3 regions of the Streptomyces sp. NPDC086519 genome follow, and region 2 is predicted to be linked to each of the others. Evidence: riboswitches for the same ligand, from Rfam matches in the RefSeq annotation. Region 2 holds a riboswitch; each other region holds the start of a gene.
What was found. A riboswitch is a leader RNA that binds a small molecule or an ion and turns the genes downstream of it on or off. The one in region 2 is predicted to bind cobalamin.
Positions count from the first base shown of each region.

Region 1: linked by a shared signal. The riboswitch ahead of AB0P24_RS44715 (prenyltransferase/squalene oxidase repeat-containing protein) and the one ahead of AB0P24_RS19110 (cobalamin biosynthesis protein) in region 2 are both predicted to bind cobalamin.
Region 3: linked by a shared signal. The riboswitch ahead of AB0P24_RS46755 (CbtB-domain containing protein) and the one ahead of AB0P24_RS19110 (cobalamin biosynthesis protein) in region 2 are both predicted to bind cobalamin.

Region 1 covers NZ_JBFBJL010000099.1:12,981-22,743, forward strand. Annotated here, with positions in the region: gene AB0P24_RS44680 (cytochrome P450) at 1-428, shown strand, start outside; gene AB0P24_RS44685 (YoaK family protein) at 580-1,266, opposite strand; gene AB0P24_RS44690 (transglycosylase SLT domain-containing protein) at 1,447-1,860, opposite strand; gene AB0P24_RS44695 (ECF transporter S component) at 2,199-3,008, opposite strand; gene AB0P24_RS44700 (ATP-binding cassette domain-containing protein) at 3,005-4,615, opposite strand; gene AB0P24_RS44705 (CbiQ family ECF transporter T component) at 4,612-5,718, opposite strand; gene AB0P24_RS44710 (SCO2322 family protein) at 6,002-6,625, opposite strand; gene AB0P24_RS44715 (prenyltransferase/squalene oxidase repeat-containing protein) at 6,622-7,836, opposite strand; cobalamin riboswitch at 7,945-8,077, opposite strand; gene AB0P24_RS44720 (phosphotransferase) at 8,146-8,796, shown strand; gene AB0P24_RS44725 (antibiotic biosynthesis monooxygenase) at 8,812-9,165, opposite strand; gene AB0P24_RS44730 (hypothetical protein) at 9,194-9,763, opposite strand, start outside.
Region 2 covers NZ_JBFBJL010000018.1:102,540-112,302, reverse strand. Annotated here, with positions in the region: gene AB0P24_RS19130 (alpha/beta fold hydrolase) at 1-1,097, opposite strand, end outside; gene AB0P24_RS19125 (class II aldolase/adducin family protein) at 1,179-1,913, opposite strand; gene AB0P24_RS19120 (inorganic phosphate transporter) at 2,371-3,633, shown strand; gene AB0P24_RS19115 (hypothetical protein) at 3,652-3,879, shown strand; cobalamin riboswitch at 4,020-4,161, shown strand; gene AB0P24_RS19110 (cobalamin biosynthesis protein) at 4,261-5,211, shown strand; gene AB0P24_RS19105 (cobyric acid synthase) at 5,208-6,755, shown strand; gene cobN (cobaltochelatase subunit CobN) at 6,752-9,763, shown strand, end outside.
Region 3 covers NZ_JBFBJL010000122.1:4,290-14,052, forward strand. Annotated here, with positions in the region: gene AB0P24_RS46735 (alpha/beta hydrolase) at 1-199, shown strand, start outside; gene pgm (phosphoglucomutase (alpha-D-glucose-1,6-bisphosphate-dependent)) at 338-1,978, opposite strand; gene AB0P24_RS46745 (barstar family protein) at 2,099-2,485, opposite strand; gene AB0P24_RS46750 (CbtA family protein) at 2,710-3,465, opposite strand; gene AB0P24_RS46755 (CbtB-domain containing protein) at 3,488-3,709, opposite strand; cobalamin riboswitch at 3,746-3,886, opposite strand; gene AB0P24_RS46760 (enoyl-CoA hydratase/isomerase family protein) at 3,954-5,009, opposite strand; gene AB0P24_RS46765 (EfeM/EfeO family lipoprotein) at 5,350-6,546, shown strand; partial or broken gene efeB (iron uptake transporter deferrochelatase/peroxidase subunit) at 6,543-7,783, shown strand; gene AB0P24_RS46775 (alkaline phosphatase family protein) at 7,997-9,763, shown strand, end outside.

The DNA.
Region 1 (9,763 bases), on a different contig from region 2:
TGACCCACCCCGAGGCCTGGGACCTCTACAAGCGCGAGCGTCCGTCGACCGCCGCCGAGGAGATCGTCCGCTGGGCCACCCCGGTCAACTCCTTCCAGCGCACCGCCACCCAGGACACCGAGCTGGGCGGCAAGCTGATCCGCAAGGGCGACCGGGTCGGCGTCTTCTACGCCTCCGCCAACCATGACCCCGAGGTCTTCACCGACCCCGATACCTTCGACATCACCCGCGACCCCAACCCCCACCTCGGCTTCGGAGGCGGCGGCCCGCACTACTGCCTCGGCAAGTCCCTCGCCGTCCTCGAAATCGACCTGATCTTCAACGCGATCGCCGACGCGATGCCCGACCTCCGCCTGGTGAGCGACCCGGACCGGCTCCGCTCGGCATGGGTCAACGGCGTGAAACACCTCCAGGTCAGCACTTCCTGAGACCCGGGCCGACGGCTCCCGGCGCCGCCGGCCCGTTTCGAGGGAGGCAGGAGCCCTCTCCCTACGCCCCCGTTCCTGCCTCCCCCGAGACGCGGCCCTCCTCCGGGGCGCGGCCCTGTCCGGGGACGCGGCCCTGCCCCGGGACGCGAGGTCACTCCCGCCCCGAGGCGACCAGTGCCAGTACCGCGGACACGGCCGCGGCGACGGCCAGCGGGACCCCCGGACCGCGGTGGAGGATCAGCCAGGCCCCCAGGACGGCGCCGGCGAACAGCGCGGCGACCGCGGCGGCGCGGCGCGGGGTGCGGTCGCTGCTGCCGTCGCCGAGGCGGGACTCGGAGACGAGTCCGGTCAGGGTGGTGGTGAGGACCGTGGTCGCCGTGAGATCGGGCACGCCCAGCTTGCGGGTGTTCGCGTTGCGCAGCCCCATCGCGAAGGCGGTCAGCGAGATCAGGGCGTACCTGGTCACCGCCGTGCCGGACCCGGCGGAGGCGACCACGGCCGACACGGCCAGCAGCGCCGCCTCCACGGCCAGGGTCACCCGCGTCCACCGGCGGCGGGAGCCGGTGCCGAACCGGGCGGCGACCCGGCCGCCCAGGGCCGCGCCCAGCGTGAAGGCGGCCAGCGAGGTCGCCGAGCGGGGGACGGAGAAGCCGGGGGTCCCGGCGGCCGCGAAGCCGAGGATCACCACGTTGCCGGTCATGTTGGCGGTGAAGACATGGCCCAGGCCGAGGTAACTGACGGCGTCGATCAGGCCGCTCACCAGCATCAGCGCCAGCAGTACGGCCACCAGCCGCACACCGCGGGTCTCGGGGTCGCGGGGCGGGGTGGCCGTCGTCATCGTTCCTCCGGCGGGTCTGCTGGCTCCGGGCCCAGTGCACCACGGGCGGACATACGACGGCACCCTCGCCCCGGAGGAGGGAGGCGAGGGTGCCGTGGTTCAGGGGCGCGCGGCGCCGGGGACCGGCGGCGGGTGCGCGGCTCGGCCGCGAGCGACTGCGGGCGCGTGCGACGGGCCGGCTCAGTACCAGCCGTTGGCCTGCCAGAAGCTCCAGGCGGCGGCCGGGCTGCCGTAGCGGGAGTTCATGTAGTCCAGACCCCACTTGATCTGGGTGGCGGGGTTGGACTTCCAGTCGGAGCCGGCGGACGCCATCTTCGAGCCGGGCAGGGCCTGGACCAGGCCGTAGGCGCCGGAGGAGGAGTTGGTGGCGGAGGGGTTCCAGCCGCTCTCGTGCGAGACGATCTTGCTGAACGCGTTGTACTGCGCGGCGTCCGGAATCATCTTGTGCGCGATCGCCTGGGCGGAGGAGGCCGACGTGACGGCGGCCTGGGCGGGCGCCGCGGTCAGGGCCAGGCCGGCGGCGGCAGCGGCCACGGCGGCGGTGGTGAGGGCCTTCTTCGGGGAAGCGATGCGGCGGATGAAGGACACGGACAACGGAGAACCTCGTTCGTCGGGGACAGGGAGTCGCCGTGCGCTCCGGAACCACCCGCGGGGCGGTCCGTGTGCGTCGGCCCCGCGGCCCGCTGGGGGCCTGCGGTGCCTGGCGACGTCGTCCAGAGAAGCAGGCCGGAAAACCATCCGCAATCACCCCTTTTACTAGTGGTGGTCGCATAAGCGGGAATGGTCCGCCGTGTGGCGTGGCTCTCAAACCGCAGGTCGGCAAGGGTGACGAAACGGATATGACAGGAAAGGGTGACTACTGTTCCGGATCGTAGGTGCCGTGCGTCATGTGGGGTGCTTCACCGGCCCCGTCACCACCCGCGTACGACGTCTCACGCGCCGGGACCGTCGAAGGTGACCGCGGTCTCGAAGGCGGCCCGCCGGGTGGCCCGGCGCAGCGCCCGCAGCAGCGCCGGCCCGAGAACCAGGGTGAGGACGACCGTGCACAGGGCCCGCCCCAGGTTCCAGCCCATGGCGGTGGCCAGGCTGTAGGCGAGGAAACGGGCCAGGTTGGCGGCCGCCCCGGCGTCCGGGTCGAAGGCGATGTTCGACGCGGTGCCGCTCAGCAGCGGCCAGCCGGCCAGGTCGACGACCGTGCCGTAGGCGAACGCGGCCACGAAGCCGTAGACCGCGAGCAGCGCGAGCTCGCCCCGCCCCCGCAGCCGCTCGGGCCCCGGCAGCAGACCGGCCCCCATCGTGAACCAGCCCATCGCCAGCATCTGGAACGGCAGCCACGGTCCCACCCCGCCGGTGAGCAGCGCCGACGCGAACATGGTGAGCGAGCCCAGGGTGAACCCGAAGCCTGGCCCGAGCACCCGACCGCTCAGCACCATCAGGAAGAACATCGGCTCGATCCCGGCGGTGCCGGCGCCGACCGGCCGCAGCGCCGCCCCGGTCGCGGCCAGCACGCCCAGCATGGCGACCGCCTTCGGACCGAGCCCCGACTCGGCGATCGTCGCCGCCAGCACGGCGACCAGCAGCACCAGCAGCCCGGCGAAGAGCCAGGGCGCGTCCTGGGCGTGCGAGGCGATCCGGGAGGAGGGCGGCGCGATGAAGGGCCAGCCGACGGCGGCCACCCCGACGGCGCTGACGAGCAGAAGGGCGGCGAGGGAGCGGGGGCCGAGCCGCACCGGGCCGGTCATGCGAGCGCCTCCCGGACCTGCGCCACGGTGAGCCACCGCTCGGGCGCCAGGATCTTCGTCACCTGGGGGGCGAAGGACGGCGAGGAGACCACGATGTCGTCGGTCGGCCCGTCCGCGATGACCTCACCCTCCGCGAGCAGCACCACCCGGTGCGCGAGCTCCGCGGCCAGCTCCACGTCGTGGGTGGCCAGCACGATCGCGTGCCCGTCGGCGGCGAGCCCGCGCAACACGCCCACCAGCCGGGCCTTCGCCGCGTAGTCCAGGCCCCGGGTCGGCTCGTCGAGGAGGAGCAGCGGCGGCCGGGCGGCGAGGACGACGGCGAGCGCGAGAGCCAGCCGCTGCCCTTCCGAGAGATCACGGGGATGCGTGTCGTCCGCGACGCCGGGAAGCAGGCCGGACACGAGCCGCCGGCAGGTCCCGGGCGCCGCCCCCGCGTCCCGGTCGGCGGCCGCGCACTCGGCACCGACCGTGTCGGCGTAGAGCAGGTCACGGGGTTCCTGCGGGACCAGCCCGACGAGACGTACCAGGTCACGCGGGCGGGTGCGGTGCGGGACCGCGCCGCCGACCCGCACCGCGCCGGAGTCCGGTGCGACCAGCCCCACCAGGGCGCTCAGCAGCGTGGACTTGCCGGCACCGTTGCGCCCCATGAGGGCGACGGTCTCGCCGGGGGCGACGGCGAGATCGACACCCCGCAGCGCGTCGACCCGGTCCCGGCGGACGGCCAGGGAACCGACCTCGGCGAGGGCGGCCGCGGGGCCTGCCACGGACCGCCGCCCCGGGGCCCGCCCGGTGAGACGGTCCCGCAGCCCGGACGCCGCCGCCCGTCGCCGGGCGTCCCGCACGGTCATAGGCAGCGGCGACCAGCCGGCCAGCCGCCCCAGCTCCACCACCGGCGGACACACCGGCGACACGGCCATCACCTCGGCGGGCGTCCCGCACACCGGGGCGGCCCCGTCCCCCGGAAGCAGCACCACCCGGTCGGCGTACTGCACCACCCGCTCCAGCCGGTGCTCGGCCAGCAGCACCGTCGTCCCCAGGTCGTGCACCAGCCGTTGCAGTACCGCCAGCACCTCCTCGGCGGCGGCGGGGTCCAGGGCGGAGGTCGGCTCGTCGAGCACCAGGACCGCCGGATGCGGGGTGAGCACCGACCCGATCGCCACCCGTTGCCGCTGCCCGCCCGAGAGCGTGGCGATCGCCCGGTCCCGCAGCTCGGCGAGCCCCAGCAGATCCAGGGTCTCCTCCACCCGCCGCCGCATCACGGCCGGGGCGATCCCCAGCGACTCCATCCCGTAGGCGAGTTCGTCCTCCACCGTGTCGGTCACGAAGTGGGCGAGCGGATCCTGGCCCACCGTGCCGACGACGTCGGCGAGTTCGCGCGGCCGGTGGGTACGGGTGTCCCGGCCGGCGACCGTCACCCGGCCGCGCAGGGTGCCGCCGGTGAAGTGCGGCACGAGCCCGCTCACGGCGTTCAGAACCGTCGACTTGCCGGTGCCGGAAGGCCCGACCAGGAGGACCAGTTCACCCTCCGGCACCTCGAAGTCGACGCCCTGGACGGCGGGCCGGGCCGCGCCGTCGTAGGTGACGGAGACGTCTTCGAAGCGGATCACGACGGCTCCTCCTTGGCAGGGACCCCCGGAAGGACCAGGGCGGGCAGCAGACCGAGCAGCACGGCGGCCGCGGGCCACAGTGGAAGGGCGGGGGCGAGAAGCGGTACGACCCCGGGACTCAGGGCGCCCGGATCGCGGACCGACGCCAGGGTGAGCAGGGCGGCCACCGCGGCGCCCGCCCCGGACACCAGCCAGGCCCGCGCGTCCCACGGGTCCGGCCGGTACCGGGTGCGCGGCGAACGCCGGCCGCCGAGCCGCAGCCCCGCCAGCGCGGCGGCCACCCCGGCCAGCAGCACGGGCAGGCCGTAGCCGCCGCCCTCGGCGGCGAGCAGCCCGTACGTCCCCGCGCAGACGCCGAGCAGACCGCCGAGGGTGAGCGCGGCCGTCGTACGGCGGACCCGGTCCGGGACGTCGGCGCTGCGGCCGTATCCGCGCGCGTCCATGGCGGCGGCGAGGGCGACCGAGCGCTCCAACGCGCCCTCCAGGACCGGGAGTCCCACCTGGAGCAGGCCGCGGATGCCGGAGTCGGGGCGGCCGCGCAGCCGACGGGCGGCCCGCAGCCGCTGCACGTCGGCGACGAGATGCGGAGCGAAGGTGAGGGCGACGACGGCGGCCACGCCCAGCTCGTACAGGGCGCCGGGGAGGGACTTGAGCAGCCGGGCCGGGCTGGCGAGCGCGTTCGCGGCGCCGACGCAGATGAGGAGGGTGGCGATGCGGAGGCCGTCGTAGAGGGCGAAGACGAGCGCCTCGGCGGTGACCCTGCCGCCGAGGCGGATGCCCTGGGCCCAGTGCGGGAGGGGCACTTCGGGGAGGGTGACGAGGGTGTGCGCGCCCGGGACGGGGGAGCCGAGGACGACGGTGAAGGCGAGGCGGAGGAGGAGAACGGCGAGGGCGAGCTTGGCGAAGGCGGCGTAGGAGCGGGACCAGGGCGCGGAGCGGGGCCGGCAGGCGGCCACGACGTAGGCGGTGACCGTGATGAGGAGGGCGAGGAGGAGCGGGTTGGTGGTCCGGGACGCGGCGACACCGAGGGAGAGCGACCAGAGCCACCAGGCACCGGGATGCACGGGGGAACGGCGCTGCTGCCGGGGGACGGCGGGTTTCACCCGCCCGCGCCGGCGAGGTGCCGCCGCGCCCACCCGTGCCGCCCCAGCGACACGACTGCCCGCAGCCAGAACGCGCCCCCTCAGGGGCGCGGGGAACTGCGCGACAAGCCCCCGCCGGCCCCCAGTGGCACGACTGCCCGCAGCCAGGACGTGCCCCGTCAGGGGCGCGGGGAACTGCGCGACAAGCCCCCACCGACCCCCAGTGGCACGACTGCCCACAGCCAGAACGCGCCCTGTCAGGGGCGCGGGGAACTGCGCGACAGGCCCCCACCGGCCCGCGGTGTCACTCATTCCCGCGCCGCCGTGCCTGCCAGAAGGCCCCCGCGGCCAGGAGCGCCACGACCCCCGCGCCCGCCAGCAGCCCCAGCGACGGCCCGCTGCCCGACGTACCCCCGGTCGCCGCCGTCACCTTCTCCCCGCAGCCCTGCCCCGGATACCCCGCGATCGCACACAACAACGCGTTCGTGTCGTACCGCAGCGGCTTCGCCACCGTCGCCAGCGCGTCCGCCGTCGTCGCGTCCTCGGACACCACCGCGCAGGCCGTCCGCGGGGCGGGCGGCTTCTCTCCCGAGGGCGCGTCCGTCGTCGTACCGAAGTCGACGACCAGCCCGACCCGCTTCCGGCCCCCGACCGCGGACGTGCCGGCGCAGATCGTCCCGAAGTCCGCCGTGCCGCGCGGCCGCGACGCGTCCGACGAGTCCTTGCTCACCGCGAAGCGGAAGCCCTCGACCGAGCCGTCGGCGGGCCGCGTGGTCGAGGGTCCCTGTGTGGCGTACGTCCAGCGTGAGCCGTCCCGCTCCCAGAAGGACCAGTAGCGGTAGCCGGTGGCCGCCGCCGGCCCGGCGGCCGTCGCGCACAGCGTCAGCGCGGCCAGGACCAGCAGCGCGGCACGGCGGGCCGCGGTCACAGCTGCCGCTGCTTCCGGCGCCCGCTGAACAGGAAGCCGATGCCGATGCCGGCGACGAGCCCGGTGCCGACGATCCACCACACGCCGGTGCCGGACTTCTTCTCCTTCTTCTCCCCGGCGTGCTCCGCGGCAGCCGCCCGCGGGGCCGGTCCCGTCGCGTTCAGCGCCGTCACCAGGTTCGTCCCGCCGAAGTCGCGCGGGTCCGCGCCCATCGCGTGCGCGGCGAGGATCAGTTCGGCGTAGGCCGCGGGCCCGCTCTGCTCCGCCCACCGCGCGGCGTGCGCCTCCAGCCAGGCGTACGGCTTCCTCGCCTGCTCCGTCCAGCCCTGCGCGGCCATGGCGACGACCGCGTCGGCGGTGTTGCCGTAGTCCGGCTGGGGCTTGGCTCCCGCGAGTGCGGAGACGAGGTGGCCGGTCCCGGACATGGCGGCCGCCAGGTACGCGGCGCCGTTGCGGGCCACCTCCTGCCGGCTGAGGGCCTTGTCGGAGTCGGCGCACGCAGGGCCCTCGGCCGGGGCCTTCCCGGCCGTCGTCACGAACCCCTCGCCGAGGGCGGCGAGCACCCCGGCCGCGGTCGCGTCCGCGTTGGCGGTCAGCTTCCCCTGCTTGTCCGGCTGGTAGGCGAGGGCGCCGCCGCCGTCCTGGCCGCACGGAACGGACCACTTGGCGAGCAGGTCGTACGGCGACCTGTCCGCGCTCGCGCCGGCCGCCGCGAGCGCGCCGACCACCACGCCGGTGGAGTTGGTGTCGCTGGGCGAGCCCGGGGTGTAGCCCCAGCCGCCGTCCTTGTTCTGCACCGACTTCAGCCAGGTCACGGCCCTGCCCGCGGCGGCGTCGTGCCCGCCCGCCGCCTTCAGCGCCTGTACGGCGGCGGCCGTGCTGTTCGTGTCGACCGTCACCTTGGTGTCGCAGGCCGCCGTCGGGTCGGCACGGAACGCCGCGAACGCGCCGTCGGCGCACTGCTGCCCGGCCAGCCAGTCCACCGCCTTCGCGGCCGGGCTCACCCCGGCCGCGCGCTGGGCCAGCAGGGCGAGGGACTGGCGCCAGACGCCGTCGTACTTGGGGTCCGAGCTGCCGTACAGACCTGACGGGAGGACCGCCGACGCGGACGGGGAGGGGGTGCCCGCGGCCAGCGCGGTCGTCGCGGGCGTGGCGGTACCGATGACGGCGGTGGCGGCCAGCACCCCGGCGGTGCGGCGGAGGACGGTCATGGTCGGCGGGTGCCTCTCCCTGCGGGGAGCCGGGCAGCACGGGACACCCCGGCGGCTCGGCTCCGTAAACCTCGACGGTGCCGTGCGGCGGCGGGTGCCGGCGCACCTGAGCCGATCAACGTCCCGAGCGGGGTGGTCCGGCTCGCCACGGGGTCCTGTGGCTCACGGTTGCGGGTCAGCGCCGGAATTGCACCGGCTTCCCCCCGTACGGGTGATGACGACCCGGCTACCTTACCGGCCGCTTACGGGAAGCTGAGAGGGGGCCTGCGCGGAGCCGGGGAGCCTGGACCGTTTCGTTATGGTCATGCCATGACAGGGAGACTGCTCGGATCGGGGCGTTCGGCCGACGTGTACGAGCTCGACGAGGCCTGGGTGCTGCGCCGGGACCGGGACGGCCGGGGCGACGCGGCCGCCGAGGGCGCGGTGATGACGTACGTGCGCGAGCACGGGTACCCGGCGCCCCGGGTGCGGCCCTCCGCGTCCCGTACCGAACTGGTCATGGAGCGGCTGTCCGGGCCGACCATGCTGGCGGCGCTGCTGACGGGGGAGATGGGCGCCGGGGAGGGCGGTGCGCTGCTCGCCTCGCTGCTGCGGCGGCTGCACGCCGTGCCGGGCCGGGACCCGGCCGACCCCGGCGCCCGGGTCCTCCACCTCGACCTGCATCCGGACAACGTGATGCTGGCCCCCGACGGTCCCCGGGTCATCGACTGGACCAACGCCGAGGACGGGCCGCCCGGGCTCGACTGGGGCATGTCCGCGGTGATCCTCGCCCAAGTGGCCCTGGGAGCGTACCCGTTGGCCCACGACCTGCTGAGGGCCCTGCTCGCCGATCCGGGCGAACTGACCGAGGAGGGACTTGCGCAGGCCCTGCGACGACGGGCGGCCAATCCGACGATGAGCCGAGAGGAAGTCGAAGTGCTCGAAGCGGCGGGCAAGTTGATTAGGACGATCGCCTTCTAGCGTCGCGTCGCGCCACTACCCGCGCGTGAAGCCGTGGCTCCGCTCCACTTTCGCCACATGCAGGGTGTAGCTCTCGTACCACTCGGCCCGCCCGCGCTTCTGCGCCGCGCGGTGCTCGGCGTCGGTCCGCCACCGGGCGAGGGCGTCGGCGTCACGGAAGTACCCGACGGTGATGCCCAGCCCGCCGGGCGTCTGCGCGTGGTCCATCCCCAGATACCCGGGGATGTCCTTCACCAGCTCTTCCATGCGCGCGTTGGTCTCGCCGTAGCCGCTCTGGTCCTCGGTCCGCACCGCGGTGAAAACAGCCACGTAGTAAGGGGGTTCGAAGGCGTTGACGGGTGCGATCGGCGCTTTCGGGTGATGAGTCATGGCGCCACCGTAGGGCGTCGGCGCGGTACTACGCCGCGTTCGCGAGCGGCGCGATGCCCGCCGACAGGTGGCGGGCCATGCGGCGCAGCGCGTCGTCGCAGTCGGCGGGGGTCTCGCCGACCGCCACCCACAGGGCCAGCCGGTCGGCGACGGTGGCGTGCGGGCCCGCGGTGACGTGGTTGCCGGTGTGCTGGGTGAGGAGCATGCGGTCGGCACCGGGCTCGTGGGCGGCGTCGGGGGAGAGGTCCAGGCGGTCGAGGCGGCCGGTGGCGGCCGGGTAGGCGAACTGGACGGCCGCCGCCCGCTGCCGGGTGGGCGTCGTGTCGGGCACCTCGCCGGTGGCCAGGGCGGCCGCGGCCTGGGCGAGATCGACGCCGGTGGCCCGCCAGACGAGGAGCGGGATCAGGTCGCCCGGCAGATGCGGGGCTACGTCGGTGACCCGGGGCCCGCGGTCGGTGAGGGCGAGGCCGATGTGCAGGACACCCCGGTCGACGCCGAGGGCGTGCACGGTGCGGTCGACGGCCAGGCGCAGGAAACGGTTGTGCAGCAGGCCGTCGTGGGCGTGCACGGTGTGCCGGAGCGGCTGCCGGGCGGGCGC
Region 2 (9,763 bases):
CGTTCCTCGTACTCCTCCGGGTCGGCGTTCCACATCGCGCCGTGCGGGGCGTCCGGGACGGTGTGCAGGGCCACCCGGTCGGGGCGTCGCGCGGCGAGTCTGCGGGAGTACACCCAGGGGGCCACGGTGTCGTCCGGGCCGTGCACGATCAGGGCGGGCACGCTGAGGTGTTCCGGGTCGACGGGCTCGGCGGCGTGGTCGGCGTGCAGGCGGGCGCGGCCCTGGGCGGCGCGCACCGCGAGCGGCAGCAGGGGCTCGGGGGTGTGCCGGGCCTGGGCGAGGGCGCGCAGGGTGGCTTCCCAGCTGAGCACCGGGGAGTCCAGGACCAGCCCGGAGATCCGCTCGCGCAGCGCCGAGTGGGCGGCGGCGCGCAGCGCCATGGTGGCGCCGGTGGACCAGCCGTACAGGACGACGCGGCGGGCGCCGTAGCGGAGGGCGTAGCGGATCGCCGCGTCCAGGTCGCGCCACTCGCTCTCGCCCAGGTGGTTCAGGCCGTCCGGAGGGCGTGGGGCGCCGAGGTCGCCGCGGTAGGCGAGGGCGAGCACCGGCAGGCGCCGGGCGTGCAGGAAGGCCATGACGTTCATGGGGTGCTCGCGGGTGGTGCCGAGGCCGTGCACGGCGATCACCCAGGTGTCCCGGTGGCCGGGCAGGAACCAGGCGGGCAGCGGGCCGAGTTCGCCGGGCACGTCCACGTCGGCGTACTCCAGGCCCAGGGCCGTGCCCGGGTTGCCGACGTGGACGTTGGCGGTGAGCCAGACGTTGTCGCCGGCCTCGAAGGTGCCGTGGGTCACCCGCTCCAGCCGTCGCACCACGGTGTCGGCGGTGTGCGCGGCGGAGTCCAGGACGGCGCCGACGACCGCGTGCGAGCCGTCGCCGGCCAGGCCGTAGACGCCGGGCCGCAGCGAGGCGAGGTCGCGGGTGAGGGTGATGCGGCCGGCCGCGGTGCCGTGCACGGTGAGCCGGGGTTCGGTGGGCAGAGGCCGGCCGGGCGGTGCCTTCAGCGCGGCGTCACTGGCGTACCGGCCGGCGGCCACGCCGGCCGCACCGGCGGCGAGTACGGCACCGACGGCGGCGGCCGTGACTTTGACTGGGTGCACCTGTCCAGTGTCGGGGCGTACGCCGACGGTGGCCAGCGGAGCGGAGGACGGGCTCGCGGGAGCGCGGCTCGCCGGACGGGCTCAGCGCCGTCGCTGCCCGTACCCCCGCAGCCGCTCCGCGACCTCCGTGATCTGGTGCGGGGCCAGCAGGCTCGGGGACAGGCCGGGCACCGAGGACGCCGTCAGCCACAGGTGGCACATCCACTCCAGCTGGGCGGTGCGGTCATAGGCCTGGGTCAGGGTGGTGCCGTAGGTGATCGTGCCGTGGTTCTGCAGGAGGCAGCCGGAGCGGTCGGTCAGGGCGCGGAGCATGTTCTCGGCCAACTCGTCGGTGCCGTACATCGCGTACGGGGCAACCCGGACGGCGCCGCCGAGGGCGGCGGACATGTAGTGGATCGCCGGGAGTTCGGGGACGAGCGTGGAGACGGCCGTCGCGTGGAGAGCGTGGGTGTGGACTACGGCCCCGGCGTCGGTGCTGCTGTAGACCGCGAGGTGCATCGGCAGTTCGCTGGTCGGGACCAGGGTGCCGAGCACCTGACGGCCGAGGAGGTCGACGCCGGTCACGTCGTCCGGGGTGAGCCGGTCGTACGGCACGCCCGACGGCGTGACCAGCACGGTGTCGCCGACGCGGACCGAGACGTTGCCGGAGGTGCCGACGACGAGTCCGTCGGACACGGTGCGGCGGGCCGTGGCGACGAGTTCACGCCAGGCGTCCGCCTCCTCCGCGCGCACATCCCGCTGTCGCGGCTCCGACACACCTGGTGCGCCGGCCTGCCCGTCCCGTCCGTCACGCTCGCCCCGTCGCTGCTCAGCCATGGCCCGATCCTGTCAGGCGGCAGCCCAACCGGCCCGCGCGGCAGTGCACTTTCGGCCGGACGTCCCGAATCCGGTAGGCCGTGAATCATCCCAAACGGGTCCGTGTCACGGCTCGGCTGAAGATCGCCGAGGACGGGACGGCCGGCCGGCCGAGCACCAGGGCGAAGGGCGCGCGGTTCGTATACATCAAGGCGCGCGTACCACCTCGCCCCGCCGGACAAGCCGTCGGGCACCCGGCAGGCCGCGTACCTCGTGCGGCCCGGCGGACGCGGGAACGCTGCCGGGTGACCAGAATCTCTTCAACAGGACCGCGGACAGGCCCCGCCCCGCCCTCAACCCTCCGAACAGCCCTCCGAAGCGGATTCCATACACCCTCGCGACTGCCTCAGTTCACCTTCCGTTCATCCAGGTTGCTTACGGTCCAACAACCAATGACTTCGAAAGATTGCCTGGGTAAATGGAAAGCTTCTCGCTGATCCTCGCGATTGTGGTGGTCACCGCACTCGCGTTCGATTTCACGAACGGTTTCCACGACACCGCCAACGCGATGGCCACGACCATCTCGACCGGCGCACTCAAGCCCAAGATCGCGGTGACCATGTCCGCCGCGCTCAACCTCGTGGGCGCTTTCCTCTCCGTCGAGGTCGCCAACACGATCTCCAAGGGTCTCGTCGACGAGAACGGCATTCGTCCCGAGGTCATCTTCGCCGCGCTGGTCGGCGCCATCCTCTGGAACCTCGTGACCTGGCTGGTGGGTCTGCCGTCCAGTTCCTCGCACGCCCTCATGGGCGGCCTGATCGGCGCCACCGTCGCCTCCGCCGGCTTCGGCGCGGTCCACGGCGACGTGCTCGTCACCAAGGTCCTGCTCCCGGCGGTCGCCGCCCCCGTGGTCGCGGGCCTCGCGGCGATGCTCTCCACCCGGCTCTCCTACGCGATCGGCAAGAACGCCGACGACAACGCCACCCGCAAGGGCTTCCGTGCCGGCCAGATCGCCTCCGCCGGACTGGTCTCGCTCGCGCACGGCACCAACGACGCGCAGAAGACGATGGGCATCATCACCCTCGCGCTGATCGCGGGCGGTTCCATAGCCCCCGGCTCCAACCCTCCCACCTGGGTCATCCTCTCCGCCGGCCTCGCCATCGCGCTCGGCACCTACATCGGCGGCTGGCGGATCATCCGCACCATGGGCAAGGGCCTGACCGACCTCCAGCCGCAGCAGGGCTTCGCCGCCCAGACCAGCGCGGCCACCGCCATCCTGGCCTCCTCGCACCTCGGCTTCTCCCTCTCCACCACGCACGTCGTCTCCGGTTCCGTGATGGGCGCGGGCCTCGGCCGCAAGGGCGGCGCGGTCCGCTGGTCCACCGCGACCCGGATGGCCGTCGCCTGGCTGCTCACCCTCCCGGCCGCCGCGCTGGTCGGCGCGCTCGCCGAGTCCGTGACGGGCCTCGGCGGCTGGGGCACCGCGCTCGTCGCCGTCTTCCTGGTGGCCGCCAGCGCCGCGATCTGGAAGCTGTCCCGCCGCGAGGTCGTGCACAGCGGCAACGTCAACGACACCGATGCCGACGAGCCGGCCGGCGTGGTGACCACGGCGATCGCCGCCGTGACGCCGCCGCCCGCCGGCCCGGTCACCGACGACCTCACCGCCACCATCCCCGCCCCGGCCACCCTCCCCACCCCGGCCCCCGCCGCTCCCGCGACCGACCCGGCCGCCACCGTCTGACCCCGAGGAAGAAGCGACATGAACATCGACTGGGCAGCCATCGGCTCCGTCTTCGGCGTCAGCCTCGTGGTCACGGTGGGCCTGGTGGCCCTGTTCACCCTCGGCATCAAGGGACTGTCCGCCCGCGAACGCGCCACCGCCCAGGGCAACTCCGCGGCCCTGGCCGCGACGGCCGCCTACCTCTGCTTCGCCGGCTGCGCGGCCGCCGTGGCGTACGGCATCCACCTGATCGTGGCGAAGGCCTGACCCCACAGGGTCTCGCGCGCGCCGGGAAGGCTCCTCTCCAACGCTCGGAGAGGAGCCTTCGGCATGCCCCACCGGCCTCGCTGAACACCCGGTGTGGGTCTTCCCACACACTCCCCTCCCAGGTCAACGCCAGGTTGACGGGTCTTCCAGGGGCGTGGTGGACTTCCGGAGCCATGTACGGCGGCAAGGGAGGAAGCCGGTGTGAATCCGGCGCGGTCCCGCCACTGTCACCGGGGAGCAGTCCCCGGGAGCCAGGAACTCTCACCGCCGGTCTCGTCGAACCAGGGCGTGGACACCCTGAGTGAGGACATATAGCCATGCGCGGCCGCCGTTCGAGGTTCAGTACCCGCCCCCTCCCCCACCCCGCGGCCGGCTGAGCCGATGGGTGCCGATCGCGTCTTCGCGTACGGCGCCGCCGCCGGCCTTCTCGGTGATCTGCTGCTCGGCGATCCGCGCCGGGGGCATCCGGTCGCCGTGTTCGGCCGGGCGGCCGGGGCCGTGGAGCGGGTGCTGTGGCGGGACCACCGCGGGTGGGGCGCGCTGCACACCGCCGTGTGCGCCGGCGGCGCCGTGGCGCTGGGCGCCGTGGCCCAGCGGATCGTACGACCGTCCACCGTCGCGTCCGTGGCCCTCACCGGCGCGGCCACCTGGGCCGTGGTCGGCGGCACTTCGCTCGCTCGTGAGGCCCGCGCCGTCGGGCGGGCCCTGGAGGCGGGAGACGTCGAGGCGGCCCGTGCGCGGCTGCCGCATCTGTGCGGACGGGATCCGCAGGCCCTGGACGCCGACGGGATCGCACGGGCGGTCGTGGAGTCCGTCGCCGAGAACACGAGCGACGCGGTCGTCGGGGCGCTGGTGTGGGGGGCCGTGGGGGGCGTGCCGGGGCTGCTCGGGTTCCGGGCCGTGAACACCCTGGACGCCATGGTGGGGCACAAGTCGCCCCGCTACCGCCGGTACGGATGGGCTTCCGCGCGGCTGGACGACGTGGCCGGGTGGCCGGGGGCGCGGCTCACCGCCGTGCTGGCCGCGGTGTCCGGAAGCGACCCCGAGGGAGCGGTACGGGCCTGGCGGGCCGACGCGGCGAAGCATCCGAGTCCCAACGCGGGGCCCGTGGAGGCGTCGTTCGCGGGGGCGTTGGGCGTGCGGCTCGGGGGGACGTTGTCGTACGGGGGGCGAGTCGAGCATCGGCCGGTGCTGAACGAGGAGGGGCGGGCTGTGGAAGTCGCTGACATCGATCGGGCGGTGCGCCTGTCGCGGCGGGTGGGGTGGCTGGCGTTGGGGGTGAGTGCGGCGGCGGCCCTGCTGCGCGGATCGCGCCCGGGAAGGGCGTCATGAACAACGGCGGTCTTCTCGTGGCCGGTACCACCTCCGATGCCGGGAAGAGTGTGGTCACCGCCGGTATCTGCCGGTGGCTGGTACGGCAGGGTGTGAAAGTCGCGCCGTTCAAGGCGCAGAACATGTCCCTCAATTCGTTCGTGACGCGTGAAGGGGCCGAGATCGGGCGGGCGCAGGCCATGCAGGCGCAGGCCTGCCGGGTGGAGCCGACCGCGCTCATGAACCCGGTGCTGCTCAAGCCCGGCGGCGAGCAGAGCAGTCAGGTCGTGCTGCTCGGCAAACCGGTCGGCGAGCTGAGTGCGCGTGGCTATCACGGCGGGCGGCAGCAGAGGCTGCTCGGGACCGTGCTCGACTGTCTCGCCGAGTTGCGGGGCACGTATGACGCGGTGATCTGTGAGGGAGCGGGCAGTCCGGCGGAGATCAACCTGCGCCGGACCGACATCGTGAACATGGGGATCGCCCGGAATGCCGGGCTGCCCGTGCTCGTGGTCGGGGACATCGACCGCGGGGGCGTGTTCGCGTCGTTCTTCGGCACCGTCGCCCTGCTCTCACCGGAGGACCAGGAACTCGTCGCCGGGTTCCTCGTCAACAAGTTCCGGGGGGATGTCTCCCTGCTGGAGCCGGGTCTCGGCATGCTGCACGGGCTCACCGGGCGGCACACCTACGGCGTCCTGCCCTTCCGGCACGGGCTCGGGATCGACGAGGAGGACGGGATGGGGGTCCCTCCGCGCGAGCCAAGCCGGGCACGGGGAAGTGGCTCCGTGCGCGGGACCGCCCCGGAGTCGGACACGGCCCCGCCCGTCGGGGAGGACGTGCTGCGGGTCGCCGTCTGTGCGATCCCGCTGATGTCCAACTTCACGGACGTGGACGCGCTGGCCGCCGAACCGGGCGTCGTGGTGCGGTTCGTGGACAGGCCGGAGGAGCTGGCCGACGCCGATCTCGTGGTGGTTCCGGGGACCCGGGGGACGGTCCGGGCCCTGGAGTGGCTGCACGAGCGGGGGCTCGCGCAGGCGCTGCGGCGCCGGGCCGCCGAGCAGCGGCCCGTGCTCGGTGTCTGCGGTGGCTTCCAGATCCTCGGTGAGTACATCGAGGACGACGTCGAGAGCCGCCGGGGTCGGGTCGACGGGCTCGGGGTGCTGCCGGTGCGCGTCCGGTTCGCCCGGGAGAAGACGCTGACCCGGCCCGTCGGGGAGGCCCTCGGCGAGCGGGTCGAGGGGTACAAGATCCATCACGGGGTGGCCGAGGTGACCGGGGGCGAGGCCTTCCTCGACGGGTGCCGGGTCGGGCAGACCTGGGGCACGCACTGGCACGGCTCCCTGGAGTCGGACGGCTTCCGCCGGGCCTTCCTGCGCGAGGTGGCGGCCGCCGCGGGCCGCCGGTTCGTGCCGGCCCCCGACACCTCGTTCGCCGCGCTGCGCGAGGAACGGCTCGACCGGCTCGGCGACCTGATCGAACAGCACGCGGACACGGACGCGCTCTGGCGGCTCATCGAGTCGGGCGCGCCGCAAGGACTGCCTTTCATCCCACCGGGAGCGCCCGCATGAGCACTGTGTTGTTGTTGTCGACCGCGGACACCGATCTGCTGGCGGCCCGGGCCGCCTCCGGTGCCGACTACCGGATCGGCAATCCGACGCGCCTCGACGCCGCGGCGGAGCTGCCCGCGCTGATCGACGGCGCGGACATCGCCGTCGTACGGCTGCTCGGCGGCAAGCGTGCCTGGGAGGACGGGCTCGCCGCGCTGAAGGCCGCCGGGATCCCGACCGTGCTGCTCGGCGGCGAGGCCGTGCCGGACGCGGAGTTGATGGCGGAGTCGTCGGTGCCGGCGGGGGTGGTCGCCGAGGCGCTCAGGTACCTCGTCGAGGGCGGCCCCGCCAACCTCACCGAGCTGGCCCGGTTCCTCTCCGACACCGTGCTGCTGACCGGCGAGGGGTTCGCCGGGCCGCGGAAGATGCCGGAGTACGGCGTCCACGGCTCGTACGAACGGGTCGACGGCCGCCCGACCGTGGGCGTGCTCTTCTACCGGGCCCATGAGCTCAGCGGCAACACCGCCTTCGTGGACACGCTGTGCCGGGCGATCGAGGCGCGCGGCGCCAACGCCCTTCCCGTGTACTGCGGTTCGCTGCGCGGCGCGGACGCGGGACTGTACGAGATCCTCGCCGGGGCCGACTCCCTGGTCGCCACCGTCCTCGCCGCCGGCGGCACGCATGCCGCGCAGGCCTCGGCGGGCGGCGACGAGGAGGCGTGGGACATCGGGGCGCTCGCGGACCTCGATGTGCCCGTGCTGCAAGGGCTCTGCCTGACCTCGTCACGGGAGGCCTGGGACGCTTCGGACGCCGCGCTCTCCCCGATGGACGCGGCGATGCAGGTCGCGATCCCGGAGTTCGACGGCCGGCTCGTCACCGTGCCGTTCTCCTTCAAGGAGCGGGTCGATGACGACGGAGCCGACGTCCCGGTGTACGTCGCCGACCCCGAGCGGGCCGCAAGGGTGGCCGGGATCGCCGTACGGCACGCGCGGTTGAGGCACAAGGCGAACGCCGAGAAGAAGCTGGCGCTCGTGTTCACCGCGTACCCGACGAAGCACTCGCGTGTCGGCAACGCGGTGGGCCTCGACACCCCCGCGTCGGCGGTGCGGGTACTGGACGCGCTCAAGGCCGCCGGGTACGGCCTCACCGAATACCCGGCGGGCGGCGATGAGTTGATCCACCGGCTCATCGAGGCCGGCGGTCACGACGTCGAGTGGCTGACCGAGGAGCAGCTGGCCGCCGCGCCCGCGCGCGTGCCGCTCGCCGACTACCGGGCGTGGTTCGACAGGCTCGATCCCCGGCTGCGCGACGGGATGCTGGAGGCGTGGGGCGAGCCGCCGGGCTCGCTGTACGTCGACGGGGACGACATCGTGCTGGCGTCCCTCCGGTTCGGCAACGTCGTCGTGATGATCCAGCCGCCGCGCGGCTTCGGGGAGAACCCGATCGCGATCTACCACGATCCCGACATGCCGCCGTCGCACCACTACATGGCGGCCTACCGGTGGCTGGAGGCTCCGGCATCGGAGGGGGGCTTCGGCGCCGACGCCATCGTCCACATGGGCAAGCACGGCACGATGGAGTGGCTGCCGGGCAAGGGGCTCGGGCTCAGCGGCGGCTGCGCGCCGGACGCCGTGCTCGGTGAACTGCCCCTGATCTACCCGTTCATCGTCAACGACCCCGGCGAGGGCACCCAGGCCAAGCGGCGCGGCCACGCCACGGTCGTCGACCACCTGGTGCCGCCGATGGCCCGCGCCGACACCTACGGCGACCTGGCCAGGCTGGAGCAGCTGCTCGACGAGTACGCGCTGGTGTCGGATCTGGACCCGACGAAGGCACCGGCGGTCCGCGCCCAGATCTGGACGCTGGTCAAGGCGGCCGAGCTGCACCACGACCTGCATGTGGACGAGCAGCCGGAGGACGGCGACTTCGACGAGTTCGTCATGCACATCGACGGCTATCTGTGCGAGATCAAGGACGTGCAGATCCGGGACGGCCTGCACATTCTCGGCGGCGGCCCGGTCGGTGAGCCGCGCGTCAATCTCGTGCTCGCCGTGCTGCGCGCCTCGCAGGTGTGGGGCGGGCAGGCGAACGCGCTGCCGGGACTGCGGGCTTCGCTGGCCGCGCACTTCGGGCTGGTCGAGAAGGAGCTGCTGGCGGAGCCCGGCGCTCCCGTGAAGGTGCCCGTCGAACTGACGGACCTGGTCGAGGGACCGTCGCGCACCGCCGCCGACGCCGTCGACCTGCTGGAGCAGCTGTGCCGACGGCTCGCGGAGGGAATGGAGACGCGGGACTGGGACGCCGGCGCCGTCCCCGCCCTCGTCCGTGACGTCGTCGGCACCGAACTCCCGGACGCGGTCGCGGTGCTGGAGTTCGCCTGCACCGAGGTCGTGCCGCGGCTCGCGCGGACCACGGACGAGATCGGGCACATCCTCAAGGCGCTGGACGGCGGTTACGTCCCGGCCGGCCCGTCCGGCTCGCCCACCCGTGGCCTGGTCAACGTGCTGCCCACCGGCCGGAACTTCTACTCGGTCGACCCCAAGGCCATTCCCTCCCGGCTGAGTTGGGAGGTCGGCCAGTCGCTCGCCGACTCGCTGGTGCAGCGGTATCTGAGCGACACCGGCGCCTACCCGAAGTCCGTCGGCCTGACGGTGTGGGGCACCTCCGCGATGCGCACCCAGGGCGACGACATCGCCGAGATCCTGGCACTGCTGGGCTGCCGTCCGGTCTGGGACGACGCGTCGCGCCGCGTCACCGGCTTCGAGGTGATCCCCCTGGCCGGGCTGGGCCGGCCGCGCATCGACGTCACCGTCCGGATCTCCGGCTTCTTCCGGGACGCGTTCCCGCACGTGGTCGGACTGATCGACGACGCGGTACGCACGGTCGCCGAGCTGGACGAGCCGGCCGACTCCAACTACGTGCGGGCCCACGCCGACGAGGACACCGCCGCACACGGCGACCGGCGCCGCGCGACCGCCCGTGTCTTCGGCTCCAAGCCGGGCGCGTACGGTGCCGGCCTGCTGCCGCTGATC
Region 3 (9,763 bases), on a different contig from region 2:
CGTCTACGAGGGCGCGCAGGCGGTGCACCGCGACTGGCCCAGCTCCCGGCTGGTGACCCTGCGCGGTGCGGACCAGCACGCGGTGTTCGGTGTCTACGGCAGTGACTGCGCCGACGCGGCGGTCAACGCGTATCTCGCCACCGGGCGGCTGCCGGCGGCGGACGTCACCTGCGCCGCGCGTCCTGTGCCGGCGCCCTGACCCGCTCCCACCGCACCCGTGGCCCGGGCAGGCCGCACCGGACCTGCCCGGGCCACGCCCGTGCCCGTGCCCGCGCCCGCCGCACCTTCGCGAGCCGGCCACCGCCTCCGGCGCGGAGCTCGCGAAGGTGTCCGGGCGTCAGCCGCCGAGGGCGGTCATCACCACCGCCTTGGCCTCCTCCTGCACCCGGGCCAGGTGGTCGGGGCCCTGGAAGGACTCGGCGTAGATCTTGTAGACGTCCTCGGTGCCGGACGGGCGGGCCGCGAACCAGGCGTTCTCCGTGGTCACCTTGATGCCCCCGATCGCGGCGCCGTTGCCGGGCGCCTCCGTGAGCACCGCGGTGACCGCCTCGCCGGCCAGGGTCTCGGCGGTGACCTGGGCCGGGGAGAGCTTGGCGAGGAGAGCCTTCTCCTCCCGGGTGGCGGGGGCGTCGATGCGGGCGTAGGCGGGTTCGCCGAAGCGGGCGGTGAGGTCGGCGTAGTGCTCGGACGGGGTCCGGTCCGTCACGGCCGTGATCTCGGAGGCGAGCAGGGCGAGCAGGATGCCGTCCTTGTCGGTGGTCCACACCGAGCCGTCCCGGCGCAGGAAGGAGGCGCCGGCCGACTCCTCGCCGCCGAACCCGATGGCACCGCTGACCAGTCCGTCCACGAACCACTTGAACCCGACCGGGACCTCGACCAGTTGGCGGCCGAGGTCGGCGGCGACCCGGTCGATCATCGAGGAGGACACCAGGGTCTTGCCGATACCGGCGTCCGCCGCCCACTGCCCGCGGTGGCGGTAGAGGTAGGAGATGGCGACGGCCAGGTAGTGGTTGGGGTTCATCAGGCCGGCGTCGCGGGTGACGATGCCGTGCCGGTCGGCGTCGGCGTCGTTGCCGGTGGCGACGCGGAAGTCGGCCCGCTTCTCGATGAGCGAGGCCATCGCGTACGGCGAGGAGCAGTCCATGCGGATCTTGCCGTCCCAGTCCAGCGTCATGAAACGCCAGGTGGGGTCGGTGTACGGGTTGACCACGGTGAGGTCGAGGCCGTGCCGTTCGGCGATCCGGCCCCAGTAGGCGACCGAGGCCCCGCCGAGCGGGTCGGCGCCGATGCGGAGTCCGGACGCCCGGACCGCGTCGAGGTCGAGGACGCTGGGCAGGTCGTCGACGTAGACGCCCATGAAGTCGTACCGGCCGGTGGTCGGCGCGGCGAGCGCGCGCTCGTACGGGATGCGCCGTACGTCCTTCATCCCGCCCGCGATGATCTGGTTGGCGCGGTCCTGGATCCAGGACGTGGCGTCGGAGGCGGCGGGGCCGCCGCTGGGCGGGTTGTACTTGAAGCCGCCGTCGGCCGGCGGGTTGTGCGAGGGGGTGACCACGACGCCGTCCGCGAGGCCGGCCGTACGGCCCCGGTTGTGGGTGAGGATGGCGTGCGAGACGGCGGGGGTGGGGGTGTAGCCGTCGGCGCTGTCGATCAGGACGGTCACGCCGCCCGCGGCGAAGACCTCCAGTGCGGTGGCCTTGGCGGGCTCGGACAGGGCGTGGGTGTCGGCGCCCAGGAAGAGGGGCCCGTCGATGCCCTGGCCGCTCCGGTACTCGCAGATGGCCTGGCTGGTGGCCGCGATGTGGTCCTCGTTGAACGCGGTCGTCAGCGACGATCCGCGGTGTCCCGAGGTGCCGAACGCCACCCGCTGGCCCGGGTCGGACGGGTCGGGGTGCAGCGCGTAGTAGGCCGTGACCAGCCGGGCCACGTCGACGAGGTCCTCCGGAGCCGCCGGCCGGCCCGCTCGCTCATGCGGCATGAGTCCACTTCCTCCGCAGTCGTTGATCGATCGCTCGCCGCCCATCTTCCCTTGTCAGCGGCCGCGGACGCGAGTGGGGCACCGGCCGCGCGCCGAGGACACGGCGGGTTCACGGCGGGTTCACCGCAGTCGCAGCGCGCCCGGGGCCCGCTGTTCGAAGATGTCGAGCAGCCAGTCGAAGACGGTGGCGCCGAGGCCCGCGCGGGCCTCGGCCAACTCCGCGGCGACGGCGGCGCGGTTGGAGGGGTGGCTGCGGGCGAGCCGGATCTCCAGCTGGCGGGCGGTCTCCGCATGCCCCAGATTCGCACGGGATGCGCCGTGGTCGCGCCACTCGAAGACGAAGTCGCGGTCGTCGGGCGTGCCGAAGCCGCCGCTGAGACAGTCGGCGAACGCGTCGAGGTTACGGCCGAAGTAGCCGCCGGGCCCGTTGACCGCCTCGCCGATCACCCGCCAGAAGTCCTCCAGGGTCGTGATCGCGGTGCCGTCCAGTACATAGGTCTCCGTCACGGCCCGCAGGATACGACGGCGCACCGGCCGCCCGGGCGTCGGCCGCGCGGACATCGACCCGGCGGGCCGCAACCCGCCCTGTCGACATGGCGTGTTACCGCGCAGGAGGCCGGACCGCCCGGCGGTGCGTGCGGCCGGCGCGCGGGGGTGGGTGAGCGAACGCGCGAGGACCCCCCGGGCGTTCCGGAGGGCCCTCGCGTGTCGTTCGGTGGGCAGGGTGCCGGTCAGTGCGGAGCGGGCACCGTGCGCGCCGCGGCCCGCGCCCTGGCCGGCCCGGGGTTGAGGACGCGCTCGGCCAGTTCGCCGAACAGCAGGCCGAATCCGCCCCACAGCGACACCTGGATGGCGAGCGCCGAGAGCCGGAACCGCCACAGCAGGGTGGCCGGGAAGTCCTTCGGCACCTCGTTGACGACCGGCAGGAACTGGTATGCCACCCCGATGACGACGGCGAACGCGACCACCGCGAGCACGGTCGCCCACCAGGTGCCCAGCCGTGGCTGGAGCCGCTTGCCGAGGATGGTGACGGCCACCGCGAGGAGCACGCTGAGCAGCATCATCAGGAAGTACAGCGCGGTCCGCTTGCCGATGGTGTCCGGGTCGCCCACCGACGGCGGGTTGGCCGGGTACTTCAGGAACGGCACCACGTAGACGGCGACGAGCGCGCAGCCGGACAGCAGCAGCGCGGTCGCCCGTGGCGAGAAGCGGCCGACGCGGCCGAGGGCGAAGCAGTAGGCCAGGGCGGCGATCCCGCCGAAGGCGACCCCGTAGACCAGGACGCCGGTGGCCAGGCCGGCGGTGGACTGCAGGGAGCGGGAGACGACCTCCGTCTCGTGCTCGTGCGCGTGGGCGGCCTCGAAGCCGATCGCCTTGCCGACGTCGGGCTCACCGAGCAGGTAGGCGACGACGAGGGCGAGCAGACCGGCGGCCAGACCGGCCAGCATGCCCCGCACCAGGAGGATTCGGACCGTTGCGGAGTTCATGGGCGCTACGGCGTCCCTCCCGTCAGTGGCAGGGGAAGCCGAGCAGGTGGCGGGCGTCGTGCACCCACTCGTGAACGTCCGTGCCGCTGAACACGGAGGTGGCGCCCTGTTCGGCGCCGACGAAGTAGAGCAGGACCAGCATCAGGATGCCGAAGAAGACCGCCCACGGGGCTATCGCGGACAGCGGCAGCTTGGCGGGAACGGCGGGCGTGGTGGCTGTCGGCGGAGCGACGGTCTGCGCCATGGCAGGACCTCCTCTGGGAGTTCGCGTCCCATCTCGGTGGTGCACAGGACGACGGCCACGGGTCTGACTCACAAGCAGCCCTGGGGCTCTTGCATACAGTGGCGCGACCGTTCCGGATTCCCACCGGCTTCCGTCTCGCCGTCGTCATATCGGACCGACCGTACCGCGTGTCAGGGGCACGGCCAAGACCGCGTCACCAGGCGTGATCTTCGTCTCGCGCCTGGTGGGCGGCGGCCAAAGCGGCTCAGACGGGCGGGGCGAGGCCCAGTTCGCGCTCGCCGAGCGGAGCGAAGAAGCGCTCGACATCGGCGTCGGTGACCTCGGCGAGGGTGGCCGGGGACCAGTGCGGGGTGCGGTCCTTGTCGACGACCTGGGCGCGGATGCCCTCCACCAGGTCATGGGTGGCGAGGGTCGCGCAGGAGACGCGGTACTCCTGGTCCAGGACCCGCTCCAGCGAGCCGAGCCGGCGGGCCCGGCGCAGCGCCTCCAGCGTGACCTTCAGAGCGGTGGGCGACCTGGACAGCAGGGTGTCCGCGGTCTCCTTCGCCGCCGGGTCGCCGTGCGCGAGCAGCCGCTGGACGATCTCCTCGACCGTGCCGGCCGGGTAGCAGGCGTCGATCCACGCCCGGTGCCCGGCCAACTCGCCGTCCGGCGGCTGCCGTACCTGCCGGGCGAGCGCCTCGGGCACGGGCAGGACGGCGAGGTCGGCGACGAACGCGGGGATCGAGCCGGACGGCATGTAGTGGTCGGCGAGGCCGCACAGCAGGGCGTCGGCGGCGCCGATCCCGGCGCCGGTCAGCGCGAGATGCGTGCCGAGTTCACCGGGTGCGCGACCGAGCAGGTAGGTCCCGCCGACGTCGGGCACGAAGCCGATCCCGGTCTCCGGCATGGCGATCAGCGACCGCTCGGTGGCGATCCGGACGCCGCCGTGCGCCGAGACGCCGACCCCGCCGCCCATGACGATGCCGTCCATGACCGCGACGTACGGCTTCGGGTAGCGGGCGATGCGGGCGTTGAGCCGGTACTCGTCCCGCCAGAACGCGGCCGCGGCCGACCCGTCGCCGTCCCGGGCGTCGTCGTGGACGGCCCGGATGTCACCACCGGCGCACAGGCCGCGCTCCCCTGCTCCGGTGATGACGACGGTCTGGACGGCCGGGTCGTGCTCCCAGGCGGTGAGCGCCTCGTCGACGCGGCGCACCATCGCGTGCGACAGCGCGTTGATGGCCTTCGGCCGGTTGAGCGTGATGTGCGCGGCCCGTCCGCTGACGTGGAGCAGGACGGGTTCCTCGGCGCCGGTCATCCGGACACCTCCGCCGGGCCGCGGGCCACGATGAGGCGCATGATCTCCTCGGTTCCTTCCGGGATCGGGTGGACCGGTTGGTCACGGACGATCTTCTCGCGACCGTCCGGTCCTCGGCACGCCGCCCCCCTCACAGGCCCCGTCCCACGCGCGCCCTCACCGGCCGCGCGGAACAGGAGCCGTCGCCGCCGCATCGCGGAACCGACGCAGCGGGTCCCCTGGAGGTGCGGTGAACCGGCAGGGAACTCTTGGTCATGGGTTTCCCTGGACGGCCGTTCGAGTACAAAGGGCCGCCTAACATGAGGCGATCACGAACGGTACGAACCCCCGGGAGTTCGGGATGGTGTTGACCGGCCTCAGCTGGAGGTCGTTGCGCCCCTGGGCGGTCGTCGGTGTCGCCGTCGTATGCCTGGTGGCCGGGTTTCTGGCGCTCCCGCGCGGCTCACGCCGCGCGCACGCCGACCCGGCCGCGCTGCCGCACACCGCCGTGGAGGTGTCCGCCAGCCGCTGCGGCCGGGGGTGGAGCAGGCCGGTGCCCGGGGTCCAGGTCTTCGACCTGCACAACCCCACCGACGGGTCCGCCGAGGTCCTCCTGGAGGACCCGGGGAGCCGGGCCGTGTACGGCGAGGTGGAGGGCATCGGGCCCGGTACGACCCGGGAGCTGACCGTCCGGCTCGGCAAGGGCGCGTACGCGTTCAGGTGCGTGCCCGACGACGCCGACGCCGTCACCGGGCCGACCGTCCGCATCGCCAGGGGCCGTGGTGGCCCGGCCGCGGCCCCGGTCAGCGAGCACGACCTGATCCCGCCGGCGCTCGCCTACCAGAAGTGGGTGGGCAGCGGCCTGTCCGGCGTCGTACGGCTGACCACGACCCTGCGGGACGCGGTCGACCGCGGCGATCTCGCCGCCGCCCGCACCGCCTGGCTGCCGGCGCACCTGGAGTACGAGCGGCTGGGCGCCGCGTACGACGCCTTCGGTGACGCCGACGGCGCGATCAACGGCACCGACGCCGGGCTGCCCGGCGGGGTGCGCGACAAGGACTTCACCGGCTTCCACCGGGTCGAGTACGGGCTGTGGCACGGCGAGTCGGCCGCCGGCCTGCGCGGCCCGGCGGCCGGCCTGGTGAAGGCGGTCACCGCGCTGCGCGACGACTGGGCGCAGACCCGGATGGACCCGGCCCAGCTGGGGCTGCGGGCGCACGAGATCCTGGAGAACACCGTGCAGTTCGAGCTGACCGGCCGTACCGACTACGGCAGCGGCAGCAACCTCGCCACCGCCCGCGCCAACCTGGACGGCACGGTGGAGGTCATGTCCCGGCTGCACCCGCTGCTGGCCACCCGGTACGCCCCTCTGGCCGGTCTGGAGAGCGAGTTGAGGCGGGCGGGCACGACCCTCGACCGCTTCGGCCACGGCGGCACCTGGACACCGCTCGGCAAGCTCGGCCACCGGCAGCGCGAGGACGTCGACGCGGTCCTCGGTGACCTGGTGGAGCGGCTGGCGTCGGTGGCGACCCTGTGCGATCCGCGGAGGACGGTATGAGCGCCGACGGGACGACGGGCAGCGGCGCGGTGGGCCGCCGCGGGTTCCTGCGCGGCGCGGCCCTCGCGGGCGCGGGACTGGCGGCCGGCGGCGCGGCGGCCCCCGGCACGGACACCGCGACCGGCACCGGCACGCCCGCGATAGCCCCCTTCCACGGCGCCCGCCAGCAGTCCGCGATCGCCGCGCCCCGCCGGACGACCGTGTTCACGTCCTTCGACGTCACCGCCGGCGACCGCGCCGAGCTGACCGAGCTGCTGCACACGCTCACCGACCGCGCCCGCTTCCTCACCTCCGGCGGCACCCCGGACCCGGTCGGCGTCACCGGGCCGCCCGCCGACTCGGGCGTCCTCGGCGGGCAACTGCCGCCGCGCGCCCTGGCGGTGACCGTCGGCGTCGGCGGCTCCCTCTTCGACGACCGGTACGGGCTCGGGAAACTGAGACCGCGTCGGCTGACGGCGATGCCGGCGTTCCCGGACGACGACCTGCGGCCCGAGTGGTGCCACGGCGACCTCAGTGTGCAGTTGCACGCGGACGACACCGACACCGTCTGCACGCGCTGCGCGACATCGCCCGGCACACCCGGGGCGGTATGCAGGTCCGCTGGCGGATGGACGGCTTCACCAGCCCGCCCCGCCCGTCCGGCACCCCGCGCAACCTGTTCGGGTTCAAGGACGGCACCGCCAACCCGAAGACCGCCAGCGCCCGGGAGATGGACCGGCTGGTGTGGGTCGGCAAGGACTCCGGAGAACCGCAGTGGGCGGTCGGCGGCAGCTACCAGGCGGTACGGCTGATCCGGATGCTGGTGGAGTTCTGGGACCGGGTCTCGCTCACCGAGCAGGAGCGCATGTTCGGCCGGTCCCGCGAGTCCGGGGCGCCCCTGGACGGCAACGCCGAGCACGACACGCCCGACTACGCCGACGACCCCAAGGGTGACGTCATCCCGCTGGACGCGCACATCCGGCTGGCCAACCCGCGCACCACGGCCACCGCCGACCAGCGGCTCCTGCGCCGTGCCTACAACTACGACCGGGGCATGGACAGCAACGGCAACCTCGACATGGGCCTGCTGTTCTGCTGCTACCAGCAGGACCTGGCCCGGCAGTTCGAGACCGTGCAGAAGCGGCTGGCCGGGGAGCCGCTGGTCGACTACGTCTCGCCGTTCGGCGGCGGCTACTTCTTCGTCCTGCCCGGCGTGCGGGACCGGGACGACTGGTACGGACGCGCTCTGCTGACCTGAGCTTGTTCGAACAACTCCATGGCAGTTCCGTAGCCCAAACGGTCAATACACAGTCAAAATTTACCCCAACATCCCTGACCCGGTGTTCATTCACCCGCCATCATGGCTCCGCCGGAGCGCCCGCGAACGAGCGAAGCATCCCTGCCAGTACGACGCAGTGACGTTCATGCCCGGAGGGGAACCAGCATGGCCAGCACAGGAAGACGAACGGCGATGAGGAGCCTCTGCGTCCTCGCGGGGGCCACCGCGCTCACGGTCCTCGGGGCTGCCGCGCCCGGCTGGGCCGCCGAACCCGCCGGGCACAGCGGCGGCTCGTCGACCGCCACCCCGATCAAGCACGTGGTCGTGCTGTTCGGCGAGAACATCTCCTTCGACCACTACTTCGCGACCTACCCGAAGGCCGCGAACACCGACGGCACGAAGTTCACGGCGTCCAAGAAGACCCCGAAGGACATCGACACCCTCGCGCACGCCGGGCTGCTGACGAAGAACCCGAACCAGTACCTGCCCAAGCGGCTCACCCCGGCGCAGGCGATGACCTGCGACCAGAACCACTCCTACGGGCCCGAGCAGCTGGCCTACGACGGCGGCAAGGCCGACCAGTTCGTGCAGAACACCGAGGTCGACAAGTGCAGCGGCGGCCTGTTCGGCGAGCCGGGCCTGGTGATGGACTACTACGACGGAAACACCGTCACCGGTCTGTGGAACTACGCCCAGCAGTACGCCCTCAACGACCGTTCCTTCAGCTCGGTCTACGGCCCGTCCACGCCCGGCGCGCTCAACCTGGTCTCGGGTCAGACGCACGGCGCGATCTCGGTGGACCCGGTCACCGGCAAGCAGACGTCGACGCCCGACTCGTACGCCATCGCGTCCCCGAACGCGAAGGGCGTCGGCACGGTCATCAACGACCCCGACCCGGCGTACGACGACTGCTCCGGCAAGGACCACACCAGCACCAGCGCCCTCGCGGCGCTCCAGGGCAGGAACATCGGCGACCTGCTCAACGCCGAGCACGTGACGTGGGGCTGGTTCCAGGGCGGCTTCCGCCCGTCCACGGCCTACGACGGCACGTCCGGCTCCTACGCCAAGTGCGACACCACGCACACCAACGTCGGCGGCGCCTCCGTGGTCGACTACAGCCCGCACCACAACCCGTTCTCGTACTACAAGTCGACGTCCAACCCGCACCACCTGGCGCCGAAGAACGTCAACGAGATCGGTCACAACGGCCAGGCCAACCACAACTACGACCTGACCGACTTCACCGCGGTCGCCAAGGCGGGCAAGCTGCCGGCCGTCAGCTTCCTCAAGGCCGGTGCGTACCAGGACGGCCACGCAGGCTACTCCGACCCGACCGACGAGCAGCACTTCCTCGTCAACGAGATCAACACCATCCAGAGCTCGCCGCAGTGGAAGTCCACCGCGATCGTCGTGGCCTACGACGACTCCGACGGCTGGTACGACCACGCCTACGCCAAGCCCCGCAACGGCTCCACGGACACCACGGTCGGCTCCAACGGCAAGGCCCTCGACAGCGCCGCCTGCCAGTCCGGCCCGGCCGCGTCCGGCGGCTACGCCGACCGCTGCGGCCCCGGCACCCGGCAGCCGCTGCTGGTCATCTCGCCCTACAGCAAGGTGAACAAGGTCGACCACACCCAGACCGACCAGTCCTCGATCACCCGCTTCATCGAGGACAACTGGCACACCGGCCGCGTCGGCGACCACTCCTTCGACGCCGCCGCGGGCTCGCTGACGAACATGTTCGACTTCCGGCACCCCAACAACAAGCAGGTGCTGCTGAACTCGGACGGCTCCGTGAAGCACATCGGCCCGATCCGCCACGTCGCCCCGGTGAGCACCCGCATCACCCCGGGCCCGGCGATGGTGGACACGGCCGCGACGACCGGCTCCGGCCAGTTCCCGGTCCTTGCGGTCAGCCTCGGCGCGGGCGCCCTGCTGGCCGCCGGCGCCACGGGCACG